DNA from 4 places in the Streptomyces sp. SDT5-1 genome. Region 1 is predicted to be linked to each of the others. Evidence: riboswitches for the same ligand, from Rfam matches in the RefSeq annotation. Region 1 holds a riboswitch; each other region holds the start of a gene.
The links. Region 1 has a riboswitch for cyclic di-AMP ahead of ACTWJ8_RS17460 (transglycosylase family protein). Riboswitches for the same ligand answer to the same signal wherever they lie in the genome.

Region 1 (4,730 bases):
CATCGCCTGCTCCCGCCTCCCCGTCGCCGCTCACGTACGTACGTCCCCGCACACGGTACGGGACCGAGTGCGGGGACGTACGGAACTACAGCCTCAGTGAGGCTCAGCCCTTGAAGCGGGGGAACGCCGAGCGACCGGCGTAGACCGCCGCGTCGTCGAGGATCTCCTCGATGCGCAGGAGCTGGTTGTACTTGGCGACGCGCTCGGAGCGGGCCGGGGCGCCGGTCTTGATCTGGCCGCAGTTCGTGGCGACGGCCAGGTCGGCGATGGTGACGTCCTCGGTCTCGCCGGAGCGGTGGGACATCATGCACTTGAAGCCGTTGCGCTGGGCCAGCTCCACGGCGTCCAGGGTCTCGGTCAGCGAACCGATCTGGTTCACCTTCACGAGCAGGGCGTTCGCCGAGTTCTCCTCGATGCCGCGGGCCAGGCGCTCAGGGTTGGTGACGAACAGGTCGTCGCCGACGAGCTGCACCTTGTCGCCGAGCTTCTCGGTGATGACGTTCCAGCCGGCCCAGTCGTCCTCGAACAGCGGGTCCTCGATGGAGACGAGCGGGTAGGCCGCCACGAGCTCCTCGTAGTACTCCGTCATCTCGGCGGCGGAGCGCTCCTTGCCCTCGAACTGGTACTTGCCGTCCTTGTAGAACTCGGAGGCGGCGACGTCGAGGGCGAGGGCGATCTGCTGGCCGGGAACGTAGCCGGCCTCCTTGATGGCCTCGAGGATCAGGTCGAGGGCCTCACGGTTCGAGCCGAGGTTCGGGGCGAAGCCGCCCTCGTCGCCGAGGCCGGTGGCCAGGCCCTTGCTCTTCAGGACCTTCTTCAGCGTGTGGTAGACCTCGGCGCCCCAGCGCAGGGCCTCGGAGAAGGACTCCGCGCCGATCGGGGCGATCATGAACTCCTGGATGTCGACGTTGGAGTCCGCGTGGGATCCGCCGTTCAGGATGTTCATCATCGGGACCGGCAGCAGGTGCGCGTTCGGACCGCCGAGGTAGCGGAAGAGCGGCAGGTCGCTGGCCTCGGAGGCGGCGTGGGCGACGGCGAGCGAGACACCGAGGATGGCGTTGGCGCCGAGCGAGCCCTTGTTGTCGGTCGCGTCCAGGTCGAACATGGCCTGGTCGATCAGGCGCTGCTCGGTGGCGTCGTAGCCGACGAGCTCCGGGCCGATCTGCTCGATGACGGCGAGGACGGCCTTCTCGACGCCCTTGCCCTGGTAACGGTTCGGGTCACCGTCGCGGAGTTCGATGGCCTCGAAGGCGCCGGTGGAGGCGCCGGACGGAACGGCAGCACGGCCGGTGCTGCCGTCGTCGAGGCCGACCTCGACCTCGACCGTGGGATTGCCTCGGGAGTCCAGGATTTCCCGGGCTACGACGACGTCGATGGACGGCACGAGCATCTCCTTCTGGGATGTGACGGGCGGTGCGGGCGGCTGCATGGATCCGTGGTCCCGCACCCCTGAGCGTAACCGGCTCGCGGGCATCGGCCATCCGAACGCCCGTCTCGTGGACAACGCCGATAGCGAAATGTTTCTTAACGGAACAAAAACAGCGACCTCCGGCCCGGCTGAGCGGGACGGAGGTCGCCGGAGTGAGCGGCCCGTGGGGACGGGGAGGGCGGCCGGGCTCGGCGTCCGCCGATGCCGAGTCCGTGCCTGCGGTCCTTCCGGACCTGACGCTTAGCTGAGGTGCAGCTGCTGACCCGGGTAGATCAGGTTGGCGTCCTTGACGATGTCGTTGTTCTTCTCGAACAGCTTCTGCCAGGTCGTGCCGTGCGCCTCGGCGATCTTGCTGAGGGTGTCGCCGGACTTGACCTTGTACTCGCCGTCGCCCTTCTCGACCTTGTTGCCGGTCGGGGTGGTGACGGTGTCCTGCTTCGGAGCGGCCTGCTGCTTGGGGGCCTCCTGCTTCGGGGCCTGCTGCTGCGGCTGCTGACGCTGCTCGGAGCGGTCCGCGCGCTGCTGGGTCTCCTGCTTCGGGGCCTCCTGCTGCTGCGAGGAGGACGAGTCGGCGGAGGCGCCGTCGTACGAGGCGGAGGACAGGCCGGTGCCGCAGTTCGGCCAGGCGCCCTTGCCCTGGGAGGCGAGAACCTTCTCGCCGATGGCTATCTGCTGCGCCTTGGAGGCCTTGTCGGCGGTGGACGCGTACTGGTCGCCGCCGTAGGCGGACCAGGTGGAGGCGGAGAACTGCAGGCCGCCGTAGAAACCGTTGCCGGTGTTGATCGACCAGTTGCCACCGGACTCGCACTGCGCGACCTGGTCCCACTCGGACGAGGTGGCGGCGGAGGCGGACGTGGCGCCCATCAGCGGCACGGCGACCGCGGCGGCGGCGACACCGCCGAGCGTGGCGACGCGGACGGCCTTGGACGGGCGGCGGTGCTTGTTCTTGCCGGAAAACAGCATGGAGGTATCCCCTCACCGACGCCTGCGAGGTGAGCTGTCGGGTTCGGGCCAGTGAGTGCCCGGCAGCGGCATCCTTGTGCGCTGCTTCACCCCAAGCCCGTCCGGTCTCCCGGAAGGGCGCTTACCTGGGTCCCCCGCTCCTGCCTACGGCGCTGACGCGTCGACTGTTCCCGTACGGACGCTGGCAGGATTCGGCGTGACATCCGTCGGGGCCCGCTGAAGCGAGCGGTCACGACCGTAAGCAGTCGATCCGTCCGATTTCAAAGTTGATCAGGGGCTTTGAGACCCATGTCTCACTCGACCAACATCGGACAAAGCCCCCTCAACTACCCCCGAAAACCTTCACTGTTTGTCCGAACCGTCTCCAAGATCCAGGCTCTGACCAGGAAGGATGAGATCGGGGTCGGAGCCCACCGTCTCCTTGTTCCGCTCGTAGAGCGCGTCCCAGCCGCCGTGCACGTCCTCGGCCTTCGCGATGTCCCAGAGGTTGTCGCCGGCGCGGACCGTGTACGCGTCGCCGTCGCGCTTGCTCTCGCGCGAGGCGTGACGACCCTCACTCGCGCGGGAGTCCGCCTCGTCGTCGGACGCGCGGTCGCCGCGGTGCCGACCGGAGGAGGCGTCGGGGCTCTCCGTGGCAGAAGGCGCGTGGGACTTGTCACTTGAGGAGGCGGCGGACTCCGTCGGCTCCGGCGACTCCGGCTCCGACGACTCCGGCGAGGCGCTCTCCTTCTCCTTGTTACCGGAGGTATCGCCCGAGTCGTCGCTCGCGGTCTCGTCCGCGCTGTCACTGGGCGAAGGACTGGCCGACGCACCCTTGCCGGCATCCGCCTCGTCGCCGGCGCCGCTGTCGCCCTCGCTCCCCTCGTCGTCCCCGCTGTCGGCCGACTGCGAGGGAGACGGGGACGCGGTGACACCCGGATCGATGTCCGCCGAGTCGTCGTCCTTGGTGAGGTCCGCGGTGAGCGAGCACATCGGCCAGGCGCTCGGACCCTTGTCCTCGAGGACCTTCTCGGCCACGGCTATCTGCTGCGAACGGCTGGCCTGGTCGGCACGCGGGGCGTAGGCGAGCCCCCCGTACTCCTCCCATCTCTCCTGCGTGAACTGGAGACCGCCGTAGTAGCCGTTCCCGGCGTCCAGGCTCCACTGGCCGCCGCTCTCGCACTCCGCGAGCTTGTCCCACGCCTGCGTGGTCGCGGCGCTCGCGCCACTGGCGGCGAACAGCGGGATCGCGATGGCGCTGCCGGTGACTCCGGCGGCGACGACGAGAGCAGGGGCCTGACGGGGGCGACGGTGTCGACCGTTCCCGGAGAGCATGCGTTTGCCTTTCGCGAGACTGATGCTGCTACGCGCGACGGGTGGTGCAAGTGGTGCGGGTTGTGCATGTGTCGCGATGATCCGTGAACGTAGCGGCACTCGAACACCTGTCACAAGTCGATGCAGCGTAGATCACGTGAAAGTCACAGTCTTGACGGGGCGTCAGTTCGCGACCTTTCCGAAGTCCGCGAACTGCCCGACGAATCCGTACAGTTCGCTGCAATCCAGACGCACGCCGGTGACAACGCGAAGGGGAGGCGGAACGGGAGGCCTGTAGACCGGTTCGCCTCGCACGTCCGCGTGGAGCACCGCCATGACCGCAGGCCATGCGCCCTTCTTCCACCAGGACAGCTGGCGCTCCCTGATCGCGTTCGCCGGGCCCCAAGCGGCCGGGAGATCCTTCCAGCTCAGCCCGTGCCGCAGCCGGTGCAGCATTCCGTTGAACTGCCCGCGGATGTCGTACTTGCTGGTGAAGTGCCGCTTGGTGAAAAAGGGGCCGAGCGCCGCGAGCACGCTCCCCCATTCCTCGTCCGTGGGGTCGGGCGGCACCAACATGCCGGTCTCCTCGTGCCACTCGGTGACCGGGCACCTGACCCCCGCCTTGTAGAGAACTTCACGCGTCCCGCAGTGAACTTGGACGTCGAACGCCTCGAACAATGCACGCACCTGTTCAGGACTCAGGCCAGGCACGCAGGCCGCACCGGACCGGATGGCGTCGAGCAGGTCGTCACGCCGCGCGTCATCGGCCTCCCGGCCGGCGAGCCACTCCGCCGCCACCGCCCGTTGGCGACGCAGATCTTCGGCTTCCTCGCGCATGCGCTCGGCAGCGGCGTGCAGTACGGCCGGAGCGATCCCGGCCGCGACGTACGCCGGCGCCCCGCGCAGAAGCTCCTCGTGGCGCGCGACCGCCCGGTCGATCTCCCGCACCCGCCGTTCGTACCGCGAGGGGTCGCCGGGCGCCGCCGCGTGCCGCTGCCGAACCACGTCGGCCGCCAGGAGTTCGTGGCCGTCGAGCAGCCCGAAC
Region 2 (4,730 bases), 2.4 Mb from region 1:
GTCGTAGCGCACCGTGGCGATGAACTCGCCGCCCACGGTCGCGGCGAGGCCGACCCGGTCCACGTAGTCGTGATGGGTGAAGCGGTGCACGTCCTTGGCGGACAGCCGCGGGTAGGGCGCGAAGAACCGGTAGTACTTCGACTCGTCCGAGACCTGTTCGTAGAAACTGGTCAGGTGCTCGGCGTCCGCGGTGGTGATGGGCCTGATCCGCGCGGTGCCGCCGTCGCGCAGCACTACGTCGGCCTCCCAGTGGGCGGGGTACGCATGGCGGTCCGACGGAGTCTCCATGTCGCAAGAGTAGGGCCGGCCACCGACAGAAGGCGTCCCGTCGTACGGGTCGCGGCCGGTACGCCCGGAAGGCACTCTATGGAGGACCGAAGGGCTGTGCGGGCGAGGACCTGGGTCCGCGTCACGCACCGCCCCCGATATGGAACACTGGTCTAGACAACCGTGAGTCACCTGAAGGGCAGCATCACATGGCTGAGCGCCGCGTCAACGTCGGCTGGGCCGAGGGCCTCCACGCCCGCCCCGCTTCCATCTTCGTCCGCGCTGCCACGGCGGCCGGCGTTCCCGTGACGATCGCCAAGGCCGACGGCAACCCCGTCAACGCCGCCTCCATGCTGGCCGTGCTCGGCCTGGGCGCGCAGGGCGGCGAGGAGATCGTGCTGGCCTCCGACGCCGAGGGCGCGGACGCCGCGCTCGACCGGCTGGCGAAGCTGGTCGCCGAGGGCCTCGAGGAGCTTCCCGAGACCGTCTGACGCACAGACGAAGCAGTACGGCAGAGCCGCGCGTCCCCTTTGGGGCGCGCGGCTTTTTCGTTCCCGGAAATACGGCACGAATTCCGCGGCACGCAGCACGAATTGCGCGGCGCGCAGCGCGGATTACGCGACAGGAATTCACGCAAGCCCGTCCGGCCATTTCAGCCGTTTCGGCGCGCGCCGAGAATTGCGCACTTCTTTGTATACGGCGCCGTTGTTAAAGCTGGTGCCCCACCGTGTTGACTGCGTGTTGCGAACTCCTCACACGCTCTCCCGCGCGCGGGACGCGCAGGCGGTGGGCGGCCGCGGCGCGCTCGGTGTGCAGGGTCGCCAGGGCGCGGGCGCGCTCGACGTCGCCGCGCGCCACCGCGTCCACGATGGCGCCGTGCTCGGCCCAGGACTCGACCGGGCGGGCGGGGCTCTCCACGGCGTACATCCAGGCGATCTTGTGGCGGAGCTGGGTGAGCAGGGTGATCAGGCCGGGGCTGCCGGACGCCTGGGTGAGCGTCTCGTGGAACCAGCCGCCCAGGGAGCGCAGATCCTCGCCCTGACCTCGCCTCGCGCGCTCCTGACCCAGCCTCACGAGCCCGCGCAGCACCTTGAGGTGGGCCTCCGAGCGGCGCTGTGCGGCGCGGGCCGCGGCCATCGGTTCGAGCAGCATCCGGATCTCCAGGAGGTCGGCCGCCTCCCGCTCGGTGGGCTCGGCCACGCACGCGCCCGCGTGCCTGCGCGTGACGACGAACCCCTCCGCCTCCAGGGTGCGCAGCGCCTCGCGGACGGGCACGCGCGAGACCCCGTAGCGACGCGCGAGCAGCTCTTCGGTGAGCCGCGCGCCGCGCTCGTAGACCCCGGCGACGATGTCGTCGCGGATCGCCGTGCATACCGAGTGCGCGGGAATGCGCATGGTTCGACCTCCGCCTTGATCCCCGCGAAACGCGGTCGAATGACGCCCGTGCAAGCGCGCATGACACGCGGCCGGAGCACTTGTCCTTCGACTCTATTCCACCGTGCTTGAATTTCCGACGAGGGGACGGAATCCGGGGATATTTTTTGGACAGCCGATATCTGCGGACACGCGAAAGCCCCGGCTCGGTGAGCCGGGGCTTTCGTCGGACGCGCCGTGGGTCGGGCCGGGTCAGACGTTCACGCCGTGCTGACGCAGGTACGCGACCGGGTCGATGTCCGAGCCGTAGTCGGGGCTGGTGCGGGCCTCGAAGTGGAGGTGCGGGCCCGTCACGTTGCCGGTGGCGCCGGAGAGGCCGATCTGCTGGCCGGGGGTGACGTGCTGGCCGACGGAGACGCCGATCGAGGACATGTGACCGTACTGGGTGTATGTACCGTCATTCATCTTGATCACGACGTTGTTGCCGTAGGCGCCGCCCCAGCCGGCCTCGACGACGGTGCCCATGCCGACGGCGTGCACCGAGGTGCCGCTGGCGGCGTGGAAGTCGATGCCGGTGTGGCTGCCGGAGGACCACAGGCCGCTGCTGGCCTTGTAGGCGGTGGAGACGTACGAGCCGGATATCGGCGCCACGAAGCTGTTCAGGCGCTTGCGCTCGGCCTCACGGGCGGCGCGCTCCTTGGCCTCGCGGGCCTCGCGCTCCTTCTTGGCCTTTTCGGCGGCGCGCTTCTTGGCCTCCGCCTCGGCCTTGCGCTTGGCCTCCTCGGCCTTCTTCTTGGCCTCGGCCTCGGCCTTCGCCTTCTCGGCGGCCTTCTGCTGCGCGGTGGCCTGCGCGTCGATCTTGTCGGCGAGGGAGTCGCCGATGGCGATGGCCTGCGTCAGGCCGTCGTGCTCCGCGGCGGGTTCGGCGGCGAGGGCGGGGGCGGCGAGGCCCGCCACCACGCCCGTCGTGGTGAGTGCGGCGACGCCGGCGACCTGAGCGGTGGTGCGCGTCAGACGGCCGGGACGGCGGTGCTTCCCGGTGGCACGGGTGAACCCCATGAAGGTGCTGATCCTTTCCTTCCTTCTCGCCTACCGGGTTAGCTGACGGGTTCGGAGCAGGAAGGTCTCCTACGGGCCCCCTCCCCTCGCGGGAAGAGCGCCCGATTCACCCCAGGGACTTCGGTGGGTCCCCGGCTCCCCTGGCTCGCACCGTGGGGGACTCGGCGATGACTGTCCGGTGTCGCGGGTGCGACGTACGTCTGGCGGACAGCCGGAGGGAACGCTAAGCGGGGCCTCTTTGAATCAACAAACAGAACCCGGCTTTTGTAGTGCACGCCACAGGGCACGCAGGCAACCTCTACAACAATTCGGACATTTGTGAGCGTGTAGTGATTCCAGCTGATCGTGATCAACACCACGAAGCCCCGGCGGCCGCTGTCGGCGCCGGGGCTTCGTGGTGTGCCTCAGGAGGCGAACTCAGCTCGTGACCACGGTCACTTCACCGATGCCGAGCGCCTTGACCGGCTCCTCGATCTGCGCGGCGTCGCCCACCAGGACCGTCACGAGCCGGTCCGAGGGGAACGCGCTCACGACGGCCGCCGTGGCCTCCACGGTGCCGGTGGCCGCCAGCTGCCGGTACAGCTGCGCCTGGAAGTCGTCCGGCAGGTGCTGCTCGACCTGGTCCGCGAGCGTGCTCGCGACGGCCGCCGCCGTCTCGAACTTCAGCGGGGCGACGCCCACCAGGTTCTGCACGGCGGTGTCCCGTTCGGCGTCCGTGAGGCCCTCGGCCGCCAGCGTGCGCAGCACCTTCCACAGGTCGTCGAGCGCGGGCCCGGTGTTCGGCGTGTCCACCGAACCGCTGATGGCAAGCATCGCCGCGCCGCTGCCGTCGGGCGCGGAGCGCAGCACCTGGGCGAAGGACCGCACCCCGTAGGTGTAGCCCTTCTCCTCGCGCAGGACGCGGTCCAGGCGCGACGTGAGGGTGCCGCCCAGGCAGTACGTGCCGAGGACCTGCGCCGGCCACACGCGGTCGTGCTTGTCCGGGCCGACCCGGCCGATGAGGAGCTGCGTCTGCACGGCTCCGGGGCGGTCCACAATGACGACGCGGCCGGTGTCGTCGGCGACGACCGGCGGGACGGGGCGCGGCTCGGTGGTGTCGCCGGTCCAGGCGCCGAGCGTGTCGGCCAGGAGTGCGTCCAGGTCGATGCCCGTCAGGTCGCCCACGACGACGGCCGTGGCGGTGGCGGGGCGCACGTGCCGGTCGTAGAAGGCGCGCACGGCCGCCGCGTCGATGGCGGAGACGGTCTCCTCGGTGCCCTGCCGCGGGCGCGACACGCGCGCGTCGGCGGGGAAGAGCTGCCGGGAGAGCTCCTTGGCGGCGCGCCGGGCCGGGTTGGCGCTCTCGTGCGGGATCTCGTCCAGGCGGTTGCGCACCAGGCGCTCGATCTCGCTGTCGTCGAAGGCCGGGGCGCGCAGGGCGTCGGCCAGCAGGGCGAGGCCCTTGGAGAGGCGCGAGGCGGGCACTTCGAGGGAGGCCCTTACGCCGGGGTGGTCGGCGTGCGCGTCCATGGTGGCGCCGCAGCGCTCCAGTTCGGCGGCGAACTCCTCGGCGGAGTACTTGTCGGTGCCCTCGTTGAAGGCCCTCGCCATGATCGTGGCGACGCCGTCGAGGCCCTTCGGCTCGGCGTCCAGCGGCGCGTCCAGGTGCACCTCGACGGCGACGACCTGCTGGCCGGGGCGGTGGCAGCGGAGCACCGTCAGGCCGTTGGGGAGCGAGCCGCGCTCCGGGGCGGGGAACGCCCAGGGCTTGGGCTCACCCGCCTGCGGGCGGGGGTGGAAGTCCATGCTCGCGAGCTGCTCGGTCACTGGCCCGCCTCCTCGGTGTTCTCGTCGGTCTCGGCGGGGGCGGTGGGCTCGTACACGAGCACCGCGCGGTTGTCGGGGCGCAGGCGCTCCTTGGCGATCTCCTGGACCTCCTCGGCGGTCACGTCCAGGACGCGCCCCACGGCGGTCAGGGCGAGCTGCGGGTCGCCGAACAGGACGGCGTAGCGGCACAGCTCGTCGGCGCGGCCCGCGACCGTGCCCAGGCG
Region 3 (4,730 bases), 3.4 Mb from region 1:
TCGCGGAGGTGATCGCCGAGGGGGTGGCGGCGGAGGAGTTCGTCTGCGCCGACCCGATGGGGGCGGCGCTGCGCCTCACCGCGCTGCTCGACGGCCTCGCGGTGCAGCTGACGGCGTACGAGGGCCGGCCCGCCGCGGTGTCGCGGACCCGGATGCAGGAGTGGGTCGACGAGGCGCTCGCCCGCGAACTCGGCCTGGAGCGGGCCGAGTTGACGGGGGCGGGGCGCTGAGAGGGGTCACCCCGGACCTCCTCCCGAGCGCCTTCCCGTAAAACCTCGGGACGCTTCAGGAAGCGGACTGGAGGTGCGCCTTCACGGCGTGCGGGTCCACGAAGCCCTTGGCCTGCACGCGGTCACCGGAGGACTCGCCGCGCAGTCGGCGCCCGATCCACGGCACCAGGAACTCGCGCGCCCAGTGGATGTCGTCGCGCCGCACCTCGAACGTGCCGCGCGGCGGCAGCGGCGGCCAGGCCTGCTCGGGGTCGGCCGGCACCTCGAGGCCGAGCGTCTGGGCGGCGCGCAGCGCGACCCGGGTGTGCCCCTCGGGCGACAGGTGCAGACGGTCCTCGTCCCAGGCCCTGCGGTCCTGCACGCTGCGCAGCGACCACAGGTCGAGCACGGGGCAGCCGTAGCGGTCGGCGATGGCCCGCACGTGCATGTTGTACGTGGCGATCTTGCCGCGCAGGTGCTTGAGCACGGCCACGTCACGGGTGTCGAAGCCGGTGGCCACCATGACGGTGCCGGCGGCGTCGGTGAGCCGGGCGACGGCCTTCTCGAAGCGCTCGGCCACGTCGTCGGGGTCGGTGCCGGGCCGGATGATGTCGTTGCCGCCGGCGACCAGGGTCACCAGGTCGGGGGCGAGCTCGACCGCCTTGGGGACCTGATCCGCGACGATCTGGTCGATGAGCTTTCCGCGCACGGCCAGGTTCGCGTACTTGAAGGTGTCCTCGGGGACGCGGTCGTCGAGGAGGACGGCGAGCCGGTCGGCCCAGCCCGCGAACTTCCCGTCGGGGCCGGGGTCGCCCACGCCCTCGGTGAAGCTGTCTCCGACGGCCGCGAAGGACCGGATCGTCGCGCCGTTGGGTGAGTCCGTGAGTGCTCTCGATTCGTTTGCCACGACCACGTATCTTCGCGCGTGAAAAGTGACCTACGCCATCGTAGGTAGGGGTTGACGGGTGGTGAGAAAGCCCACTCGCGCATCGGGGAATAAGCGCGGGAACGCGAATCGGCGCCCGGGGAGGGGATCCCGGGCGCCGATTCCAGCGGGTCGACGAGCCGCTGGGCCGTGTTTCAGGCTTCGCGTCGAGCGGTGCGTCAGGCGCTCACACCGTGCTCGCTCAGGTACGCGATCGGGTCGATGTCCGAGCCGTAGTCGGCGGTGGTGCGGACCTCGAAGTGCAGGTGCGGGCCCGTGACGTTGCCGGTCGCGCCGGACTTGCCGATCTCCTGGCCCGCGGTCACCTTGTCGCCCTGGGCGACGGCGATCGAGGACAGGTGGGCGTACTGCGAGAAGTGGCCGTCGGCGTGCTCGATGACGACCTGGTTGCCGTACGCGCCGCCGTCGCCGGCGGAGACGACGGTGCCGTCGGTGATCGCCTTCACGGCGGTGCCCGTCGGGACCGAGAAGTCGGCGCCGGTGTGGCTGCCGCTGGACCACATGGAGCCGGAGTTGCCGTAGCCGTGGCCCTGGGCGCCGTCGACCGGCGCGACGTAGTCGCCGGAGGCGGTGGTGGCGCTCTTGGCGCTGGTCTGCGTGGCGTCGGCCGTGCCCTTGGCGGAGGCCTCGGAGGCGCCGCCGATGGTGAGCTTCGCACCGATCTCGATGCGGTCGGCGTCCGGGCCGACGGTGTCCTTGTTGTCCTCGTACAGCTTCTTCCAGCCGCCCTCGACGTGCTGCGCCTTGGCGATCTTCGAGAGCGTGTCACCGGCCTTGACGGTGTACGTCTGCACGTCGGCGGTGCCGCCGGAGGTGGCGGCCTGGGCGCCGGTGGCCCCCATGAGCGGCAGCGCGACGGCGGCTCCACCGGCGGAGGCGACGGCGGCGACGCGGGCGATGCGGCGGGAGGTCGAAAGGCGGTGCTTTCCCTTTGCGGGCATGCTGAATTTCCTCTCCGTCGCCTACGAGGTGAGCTGTCGGGTTCGGGCTGGAGATGCCCGGCCGCGCCCGGGATGCGGGCAACGGCTTCACCCCTAGCCGCTTGGGGAAATCCCCTACGCGGCGTCGTGCGTGTGGGTCCCCCGCTCCTGCCGTGACGGGTTGTCGATGAGAGATCCGGGCGGCGGCAGGACTAGGCGTTCCGACCGGAGTGATTGGTGACCGTAGGCGAACCGCAATGGCGTCGACAACTGCCGAATTCACGTGCGGCCGCAATTCCTTGGGTTTTGGAGGCCGCCCTGCGTAACCCTGCGTCGACATTCCTCCCTTTACCAACGCCATACCTTCGGTATTTACCGGGGAGGCGATCCCGGCCCGTCGCCACACAGCGTCACGAACATGAGGCCGGTCACGCCAACGCCTACAAGCCCCTTCGATTCACGAACAGTTGGCACAAATTCGAGCGAATCGGACAGATGGTTGCCTGTGGAACCGATGTCGTATCGTCAGAAGCGCGCCCGCCGGCGACCCAACGCCGGTGCATCGAACGGGAGGAGCCCCTGTGACGCAGCACGCACCGTCCACCGAGCCCGAGCTGACCGGAGTGCGCAATTTCCGCGACGTGGGCGGCCTGCCCACGGTGGACGGCCGGCGCGTGCGCCAGGGTGTGCTGTTCCGCAGCGGTCACCTCGCCCACGCCACGGCCGAGGACGCGAGCTTCCTCTCCTCGCTCGGCCTGCACACGGTCTTCGACTTCCGCAACGCGGCCGACCAGAAGCTCGAGGGCGCCGACGTAGAGCTGCCCGGCGTGCGCAATGTGAACATGCCGCTGAACGACCCGGCCGACGGCGCCGAGTTCTGGGCCATGGTCCGCGACGGGGACATCGAGCAGCTCCGCTCGATCCTGTCGGAGGGCCGCGCCGCGAACCGGCTCGTCGAGTCCTACCGCACGATGATCAAGGAACGCACCGCCGAGCACAGCCGCGTCCTGCACGCCCTCGCCGAGGACAGCCTGCCCGCGCTGATGCACTGCGCGGCGGGCAAGGACCGCGCCGGCCTGTCGATCGCCGTGACGCTCCTCGCGGTGGGCGTGGAGCGCGACGCCATCGAGGCGGACTACCTCAAGTCGAACGAGAAGCACCGCCGCTACAAGGTGCACCGCACGGCCACCTCGAAGGACGCCTACTCCCCCGAGATCATGGAGCTGCTCAGCCCGCTCTTCGACGCCCGCGTCGAGTACCTGAACGCGGGCCTGGAGACCATCGACGAGCAGTGGGGCAGCACCGACCGCTACCTGGAGGTGGGCCTCAAGCTGAGCCCCGCCACCCGCGAGCGGCTGCGCGAGCGGCTGCTCGACTAGCGGGGTCCGCCCTCAGCGGTTCCCGCCCAGCGTGAACAGCAGATAGATGAACGCCGCCAGGCCGTGGCCCGCGAAGACGTACACGAGGACGCGGACCAGGATGCCGCGCGGCATCTTGTCCTCGATCTGGCGGCGGGGCTTCGGGTCGGTGGTCTCAGCCATGGCGGGTCTCCTTCACCGGTCCCGCCGGGCCGAGACACAGGGCGGCCGTCGGGCTCTGCAGCAGGGTGTGGACGAAGAGGAAGTCGACGCCGCCCGGGTCGACGGCGGCGATCCGGTGCGGGGTCAGCGAGTCGAAGTGGGAGCTGTCCCCCGGGTCGAGCCGGTAGGAGGTGTCGCCGAGCCGCAGGCGGAGCCGGCCGGACAAGACGTACAGCCACTCCTCGCCTGGGTGCACACGCACGACGTCGCCCTGGGAGCCGTACGGCGCGTGGACCCGCAGGGCCTGCATGCCGCGGCCAGGCGATCCGGCCTGCTGGTACGTCCAACCGCCCGCCTCGGTGCGGTCCATGGCAGCGCCGCGCACGACCGCGTCCCGGTCGGCCGGGGTCTCGCCGAGCAGCTCGGAGACCGTCGTACCGTAGATGCGGGCGAGGGAGAGCAGCATCGGCAGCGAAGGCTGCCGCTGTCCGGTCTCCAGGCGCGAGAGGTGCGCGGGGGACAGACCGGCGGATCCGGCGGCGGCCTCCAGGGTGAGGGCGGCGCGCCGGCGCAGTGCGCGGAGCTGGGGCGCGACGGCGGGAAGTTCCGGGGGTTCCGGAACCTCCGCACCGTCCGCCTCGTCCGGCGGGAGGGCAGGGCTCATGCTGTCGATTCAGCCAGAGCCGTGCCCCTGCGGCAACTTTCTTGCCTCAGAGGCAAAGCCCGCCAGGCGGGATCTCAGCGGTTGGCGACCGCCTGCTTGATCAGTGTCTTGCTGAAGTCCCACATCAGTCCGCCGCCGCTGTGCGCGTCGTCCATCACCGCCGTGAACGCCTCGACGAAACGCTCCACGTCGGCCTCGTCCACCACGAGCGGCGGGATCAGCTTGATGACCTCCAGGTGGTCGCCGGAGACCTGGGTGAGGATCCGGTGCTTCTGGAGCAGCGGCACCACGACCATCTGCGCGAACAGTCCCTTGCGCGCCGCCTGGAGCATCGTCCACCGGCTGCGCAGCTTCAGCGACGTCGGCCGGCCGAACTCGATGCCGATCATCAGGCCGCGGCCGCGTACGTCGCTGAGCAGCTCGTAGCGGTCGACGAGACCGGCGAGGCGGGACTTCAGCAGCTCGCCCATG
Region 4 (4,730 bases), 790 kb from region 1:
TGCGCACGGTCCGCCAGGAGCTGCCGGCCTACGTCGCCGCGGGCTGGCTGACGCCGCCCGAGCCGTTCGCACTGGGCTCGCTGAAGGCGCGGCGCCTGGCCCGCGACTTCGCCACGCACTACGGCGGCAGGCCGGCCGCCACCGCCGTCGCCGAGTACGAGGCGTACGCGACGTCCCTCGCGCTCCTTCGCCACCGCGGCCGCAGGGGCAGGGCGGGCGCGGACTTCGTCGTACGGGAGCGGGAGCTGCTCGACGCGCTGTGGGAGCGCCGGGACTACGCGCGGCCGGCGCTCGCGTACGGCTCGCAGATCGCGGCGCCGATGTGGCTGCCCGCCATGTACGCGGGCCCCGTGGTGCCCCACAGCCCCGCGTACACGCCGTACAACCCGTACCGGTACTGAACCGGCCGGTCCCGCGGGCTCAGGCGGAGGCGGCCGTCAGGCGGTCGAGCTCGGCCCGCGTCAGCTCCAGGTCCGCCACCGCGAGCAGCGCGGGCAGCTGGTCGACGATCCGCGCGGAGGCGATCGGCGCGGCCACCGTGGGCTGCGCGGCCAGCCAGGCGAGGGCGACCGTGGCGATCTCGGCGTCGTGGGCGCGGGCGATGTCGTCGAGCGCCGCCAGGACGTTCCGCCCGCGCTCGGTCTCCAGGTGCTTGCCCGCACCGGCGGCCCGCGCGCTGTCGACGGTCACGCCCGGCCGGTACTTGCCAGTCAGGAAGCCGGCGGCGAGCGCGTAGTACGGCACGGCCCCGAGGCCCGCGCGGGCGGCGACGTCCTGGAGCGCGCCCTCGTACGTGTCGCGGGAGACGAGGTTGTAGTGCGGCTGGAGCGCGACGTAGCGGGCGAGGCCCTCGCGCTCGGAGAAGTCGAGGGACTCCTGGAGACGCTCGGCGGAGATGTTGGACGCGGCGATGTGCCGCACCTTGCCGGCCTTCACCACCGCGTCGAGCCCGCCGATGATCTCCTCGACCGGCACGTCCGGGCGGTCGTAGTGCGTGTAGTACAGGTCGATGTGGTCGGTGCCGAGGCGCTTGAGGGAGGCGTCGACGGCGGCCTTGATGTTCGCCGCGGACAGGCCCTGGTACTCGGGGTGCTGGCCGCCCTTGGTGGCGATGACGAGGTCGTCGCGGCGGCCGCGCGAGGCGAGCCACTTGCCGATGACGGTCTCCGACTCGCCGCCCTTGTTGCCGTCCACCCACGCCGAGTACACGTCGGCGGTGTCGATGAAGTTGCCGCCCGCGGCGACGTACGCGTCGAGCACCTCGAAGGACGTGGCGTCGTCGGCGGTCCAGCCGAACACGTTGCCCCCGAGGGAGAGCGGGAAGACCTCGAGGTCGGAGGTGCCGAGCTTGCGCAGAGAGCGAGAGGAAGTCATGCCCTGTTCCAACACCCGTACGGAATACGGTATTCCGCGATCACGCCGGAAATCCCGCCAAGAAGGGGCAAACCGGCAGCCCTGACGTCGGGGGGTCAGCGCCAGGGCCGCCGGGGCTCACCGGTTCAGGGGGTCAGGCCCTTTTCGCGCAGCCAGGCCGCCGGGTCGACGCCGGTGGACTGGCCGTCGGGGTGGACCTCCAGGTGGAGGTGCGGCCCGGTCACATTGCCCGTGGCGCCCACGCGGCCGATGACGTCGCCGGTGGAGACCTTCTGGCCCGCGCTGACGTTGATCGAGGACTGGTGGCAGAACCACAGCTCGGTGCCGTCGTCGAGGGTGAGCACCGTGCGGTACCCGTACGCGCCCGCCCAGCCAGCCTCCGTGACCGTACCGGAGTGGATGGCGCGGATCGGCGTGCCCGTGGAGGCCGCGAAGTCGAGGCCCGTGTGGTACCCGGAGGACCACATGGAGCCGGGCTGGCCGAAGGTGCCGGAGAGCGTGTACGAGGCGACCGGGAGCTTGAAGCTGGCGGCCAGCTTGCGCAGCCGCTCCTCCTCCGCCTTGCGGCGGGCCTCCTCCTCGGCCTTCTTCTTCTCGGCGGCGGCCTTGGCGTCGGCGGCCTCCCGCTTGGCGGCGGCCTCGGCGGCGGCCTTCTGGGCCGCGGCCTCCTCGGCCTCCTGCTTCGCGGTGGCGTCGGCCGCGTCCTGCTGCGTCTCGGCCTGCTGCATGATGCGGGCGCGCAGCGCCTCTCCGGCGCCGGTCTGCCCCTCGGCGGCGTCGGCCTGAGTGATACCGGCGCCGCTCAGCGGGGAGGCCGTGGCGCCGGAGCCGGAGTCGGAGTCCGAACCGTCGGACATCAGCGAGCCCACGCCCGGCAGCGACTTCGCCGCGGGCAGCGAGTCCTTGACCGCCGACAGGTCGGGCATGGAGATGTGGACCGGCGGCTTGCCGCCCTGCGCGGTGGCGATGCCGCCCGCGCCGACTGCGGCGACGACACCGACGCCGAGGACCGTGGAGCTGCGGGCGAATCCGCCGCGGCGGCGGGCCACCCGGTGCCGGCCGCGGACGGGAGCGACGGACTCCTCGGTGGGGTTCCACTCCTCCCAGGGCTCCTGCTCGACGGTGAAGTCGTCTTCGGGGCCGTAGAAGAAGTCGGGGGCAGGCCGGTTCGACGCCACGGGGGCGCTCTCCTTTCCTTCCTTCTCGCCTACCGGGTTAGCTGACGGGTTCGGAGCAGGAAGGTCTCCTACGAACGTCTCCTGGGACAGGAAGAGCGCCCGATTCACCCCAAGTTGGTGGTTCCCCGGCTCCCTTTCGGGATTGAGCGTGTGCGCACGGAGCCGTCGCTTGTGACGGCTGGGACGACCGCGCTGCGTTATCGAACGTTAATAGACAGCAGACAGTAATTCCAAGCGCTTCCCACTGATCGTTCACGACTCTGGCCAGGACTTATCGGATCAAGAACGGTCATAACCGGGCGAGTTGAACGGGGGTCGTTCCCACATCCGCCTCACCCAACCCTCTGACAGTGCGTCAATTGTTATGCGGAGCGGCGCCGTTCGACTACGGTCGGCTACCTTTGGTAACAACGATCATGGACGGTCAGGCACGCCGAACGGCGAGCAGCGCCATGTCGTCCGTCGAACCGCCCCCGGTGTGCGCCCGCACCTCCGTCACGAGCGCCCCGAGCAGCTCGTCGGGCCCCGGGAAGAGCCGCCCCGACAGCCGGTCCGCCGGATCGTAGAAGCGGCCGCCCGGGTCCCGCGCCTCCGAGAGCCCGTCGGTGTAGAGCAGCAGCGTCGCCGCGGACGGGAACTCCGCCTCGATCCCCCGGTCGGGCCAGCTGCCGAGCTCGCTCATGCCGAGCGGCAGCGCCTCCTGACACGGGTACAGCTCGCGCACGGTGCCGTCGCCGAGCAGCAGCAGCGGCGCCGGATGACCGCGGTTGAGGACCCGTACCCGCTCGGTGCCGTGCGGGATCTCGGCCAGCACCGCGGTCGTGAAGCCCTCGAAGTCGTCGATGCCCCTGCGCCGGCCGCCCTCCCTGGCCAGCGCCCGCTCGAGGCGCTGTGCGACCGCCTCCAGCGAGCCCTCCTGCTCGGCGGCCTCCCGGAACGCTCCGATCACCACCGCGACCGCGGCGACCGCGCCCATGCCCTTGCCCCGTACGTCGCCGACGATGATCCGGATGCCGTGCGGGGTGTCCTGGACCGCGTACAGATCACCGCCGATGAACGCGTCGGCCTGCGCCGCCTCGTAGCGCGCCGCGACCACGAACCCGCCGATCCGCCGGGGCGGTTCGGGCAGCACCGCGAGCTGGGCCGCCTGCGCGATCTCGCGGGCGGAGGCCAGCTGCTCGTAGCTGCGCCGCACGATCCGGTTGAGCAGACAGGCCAGCAGGCAGACGGTGGCCACGGTGACGATCTCGGTGACGAACGCGACCCCCATGTTGGTCCAGAAGTACAGATGCACCGCGACGATCGCGCCGATCGACACCGCGCCGGTCAGGATCGTCGTGCAGAGCGAGAAGAACGGGGCGGCCACCAGCGGGGCCGCGCTGAACAGCGGGGCGCCGGAGTAACCGGCGGGCGTGAAGTACTCGTAGACCGCGCCGCCGATCACGAGCAGCAAGGGCAGCAGCCGGACGAAGATCCGGGTGGGGGCCGCCTCGGCCTCGCGCCGCCCCCGTCTCCCCCCTCTGCCTCCTTCTCGCTGCCCCACCAGTCGTCTCCTGCCGCGTCCCTGCCCGCTTCCGGCGTCTCACCAAGAGTTCCCGCACGGGGACGCCGCGGCGAGCAGGGGTGGGCCGTACGGGTGGGGAACGTGACGGGCGCAACATCGGCGCCACAGCGCCGGAAAAGCACCGAGGCCGGAATCTCGATGAGATTCCGGCCTCGGCCTTCAGTAGCGGGGACAGGATTTGAACCTGCGACCTCTGGGTTATGAGCCCAGCGAGCTACCGAGCTGCTCCACCCCGCGTCGGTGAAAACAACAGTACGCCATCAGGGGGAGTGAACGCGAATCGCTTGCGCGCGACGGCTCACGCGGCGGCGTGCGTCAGCGTCTCCCACGCCACGAACAGGTCGTCCGTCCCCTCCGGACGCTCCTTGCGGGTGAGCCGCTCGGTCTGCGGGAGGTCCATCCGCAGCCGCCCCTGGAGGTGCTGGAGCCCCACCTCCGTGTCGGGACCCATGTCGCGCTGCACCTTCCCGCCGCACAGCCACGCCGGGGCCTTCGCGCCGAGCTGGTACTTGGAGTGCAGTTCGAGCGCCGCGGCGAGCCGGTCCTTCACCTCGCCGTACAGGTCGACGCCCTGGTGCCACGCGGTCTCGGCCATGTGGGACGTCGCGGCCAGG

Region 2: it holds a riboswitch for cyclic di-AMP, as region 1 does, so the genes downstream of both, ACTWJ8_RS28555 (M23 family metallopeptidase) here and ACTWJ8_RS17460 (transglycosylase family protein) in region 1, are expected to answer to the same signal.
Region 3: it holds a riboswitch for cyclic di-AMP, as region 1 does, so the genes downstream of both, ACTWJ8_RS32700 (M23 family metallopeptidase) here and ACTWJ8_RS17460 (transglycosylase family protein) in region 1, are expected to answer to the same signal.
Region 4: it holds a riboswitch for cyclic di-AMP, as region 1 does, so the genes downstream of both, ACTWJ8_RS21045 (M23 family metallopeptidase) here and ACTWJ8_RS17460 (transglycosylase family protein) in region 1, are expected to answer to the same signal.

The regions. Positions count from the first base shown of each region.
Region 1 is NZ_CM125963.1:3,765,879-3,770,608, forward strand. Features, by position in the region: gene ACTWJ8_RS17450 (FtsB family cell division protein) at 1-3, opposite strand, end outside; gene eno (phosphopyruvate hydratase) at 104-1,384, opposite strand; gene ACTWJ8_RS17460 (transglycosylase family protein) at 1,670-2,392, opposite strand; cyclic di-AMP (ydaO/yuaA leader) riboswitch at 2,397-2,554, opposite strand; gene ACTWJ8_RS17465 (transglycosylase family protein) at 2,735-3,706, opposite strand; gene ACTWJ8_RS17470 (recombinase family protein) at 3,869-4,730, opposite strand, start outside.
Region 2 is NZ_CM125963.1:6,196,800-6,201,529, reverse strand. Features, by position in the region: gene ACTWJ8_RS28570 (bifunctional acetate--CoA ligase family protein/GNAT family N-acetyltransferase) at 1-288, opposite strand, end outside; gene ACTWJ8_RS28565 (HPr family phosphocarrier protein) at 477-758, shown strand; gene ACTWJ8_RS28560 (GntR family transcriptional regulator) at 976-1,662, opposite strand; gene ACTWJ8_RS28555 (M23 family metallopeptidase) at 1,894-2,700, opposite strand; cyclic di-AMP (ydaO/yuaA leader) riboswitch at 2,714-2,877, opposite strand; gene ACTWJ8_RS28550 (M16 family metallopeptidase) at 3,118-4,485, opposite strand; gene ACTWJ8_RS28545 (M16 family metallopeptidase) at 4,503-4,730, opposite strand, start outside.
Region 3 is NZ_CM125963.1:7,135,273-7,140,002, reverse strand. Features, by position in the region: gene ACTWJ8_RS32710 (TetR/AcrR family transcriptional regulator) at 1-230, shown strand, start outside; gene ACTWJ8_RS32705 (SGNH/GDSL hydrolase family protein) at 286-1,068, opposite strand; gene ACTWJ8_RS32700 (M23 family metallopeptidase) at 1,314-2,096, opposite strand; cyclic di-AMP (ydaO/yuaA leader) riboswitch at 2,100-2,272, opposite strand; gene ACTWJ8_RS32695 (tyrosine-protein phosphatase) at 2,657-3,454, shown strand; gene ACTWJ8_RS32690 (DUF6126 family protein) at 3,467-3,616, opposite strand; gene ACTWJ8_RS32685 (helix-turn-helix domain-containing protein) at 3,609-4,259, opposite strand; gene ACTWJ8_RS32680 (aspartate aminotransferase family protein) at 4,334-4,730, opposite strand, start outside.
Region 4 is NZ_CM125963.1:4,559,110-4,563,839, reverse strand. Features, by position in the region: gene ACTWJ8_RS21055 (PrsW family intramembrane metalloprotease) at 1-401, shown strand, start outside; gene ACTWJ8_RS21050 (aldo/keto reductase) at 421-1,374, opposite strand; gene ACTWJ8_RS21045 (M23 family metallopeptidase) at 1,500-2,552, opposite strand; cyclic di-AMP (ydaO/yuaA leader) riboswitch at 2,564-2,711, opposite strand; gene ACTWJ8_RS21040 (PP2C family protein-serine/threonine phosphatase) at 2,977-4,095, opposite strand; tRNA gene ACTWJ8_RS21035 (tRNA-Met) at 4,280-4,353, opposite strand; gene ACTWJ8_RS21030 (alginate lyase family protein) at 4,415-4,730, opposite strand, start outside.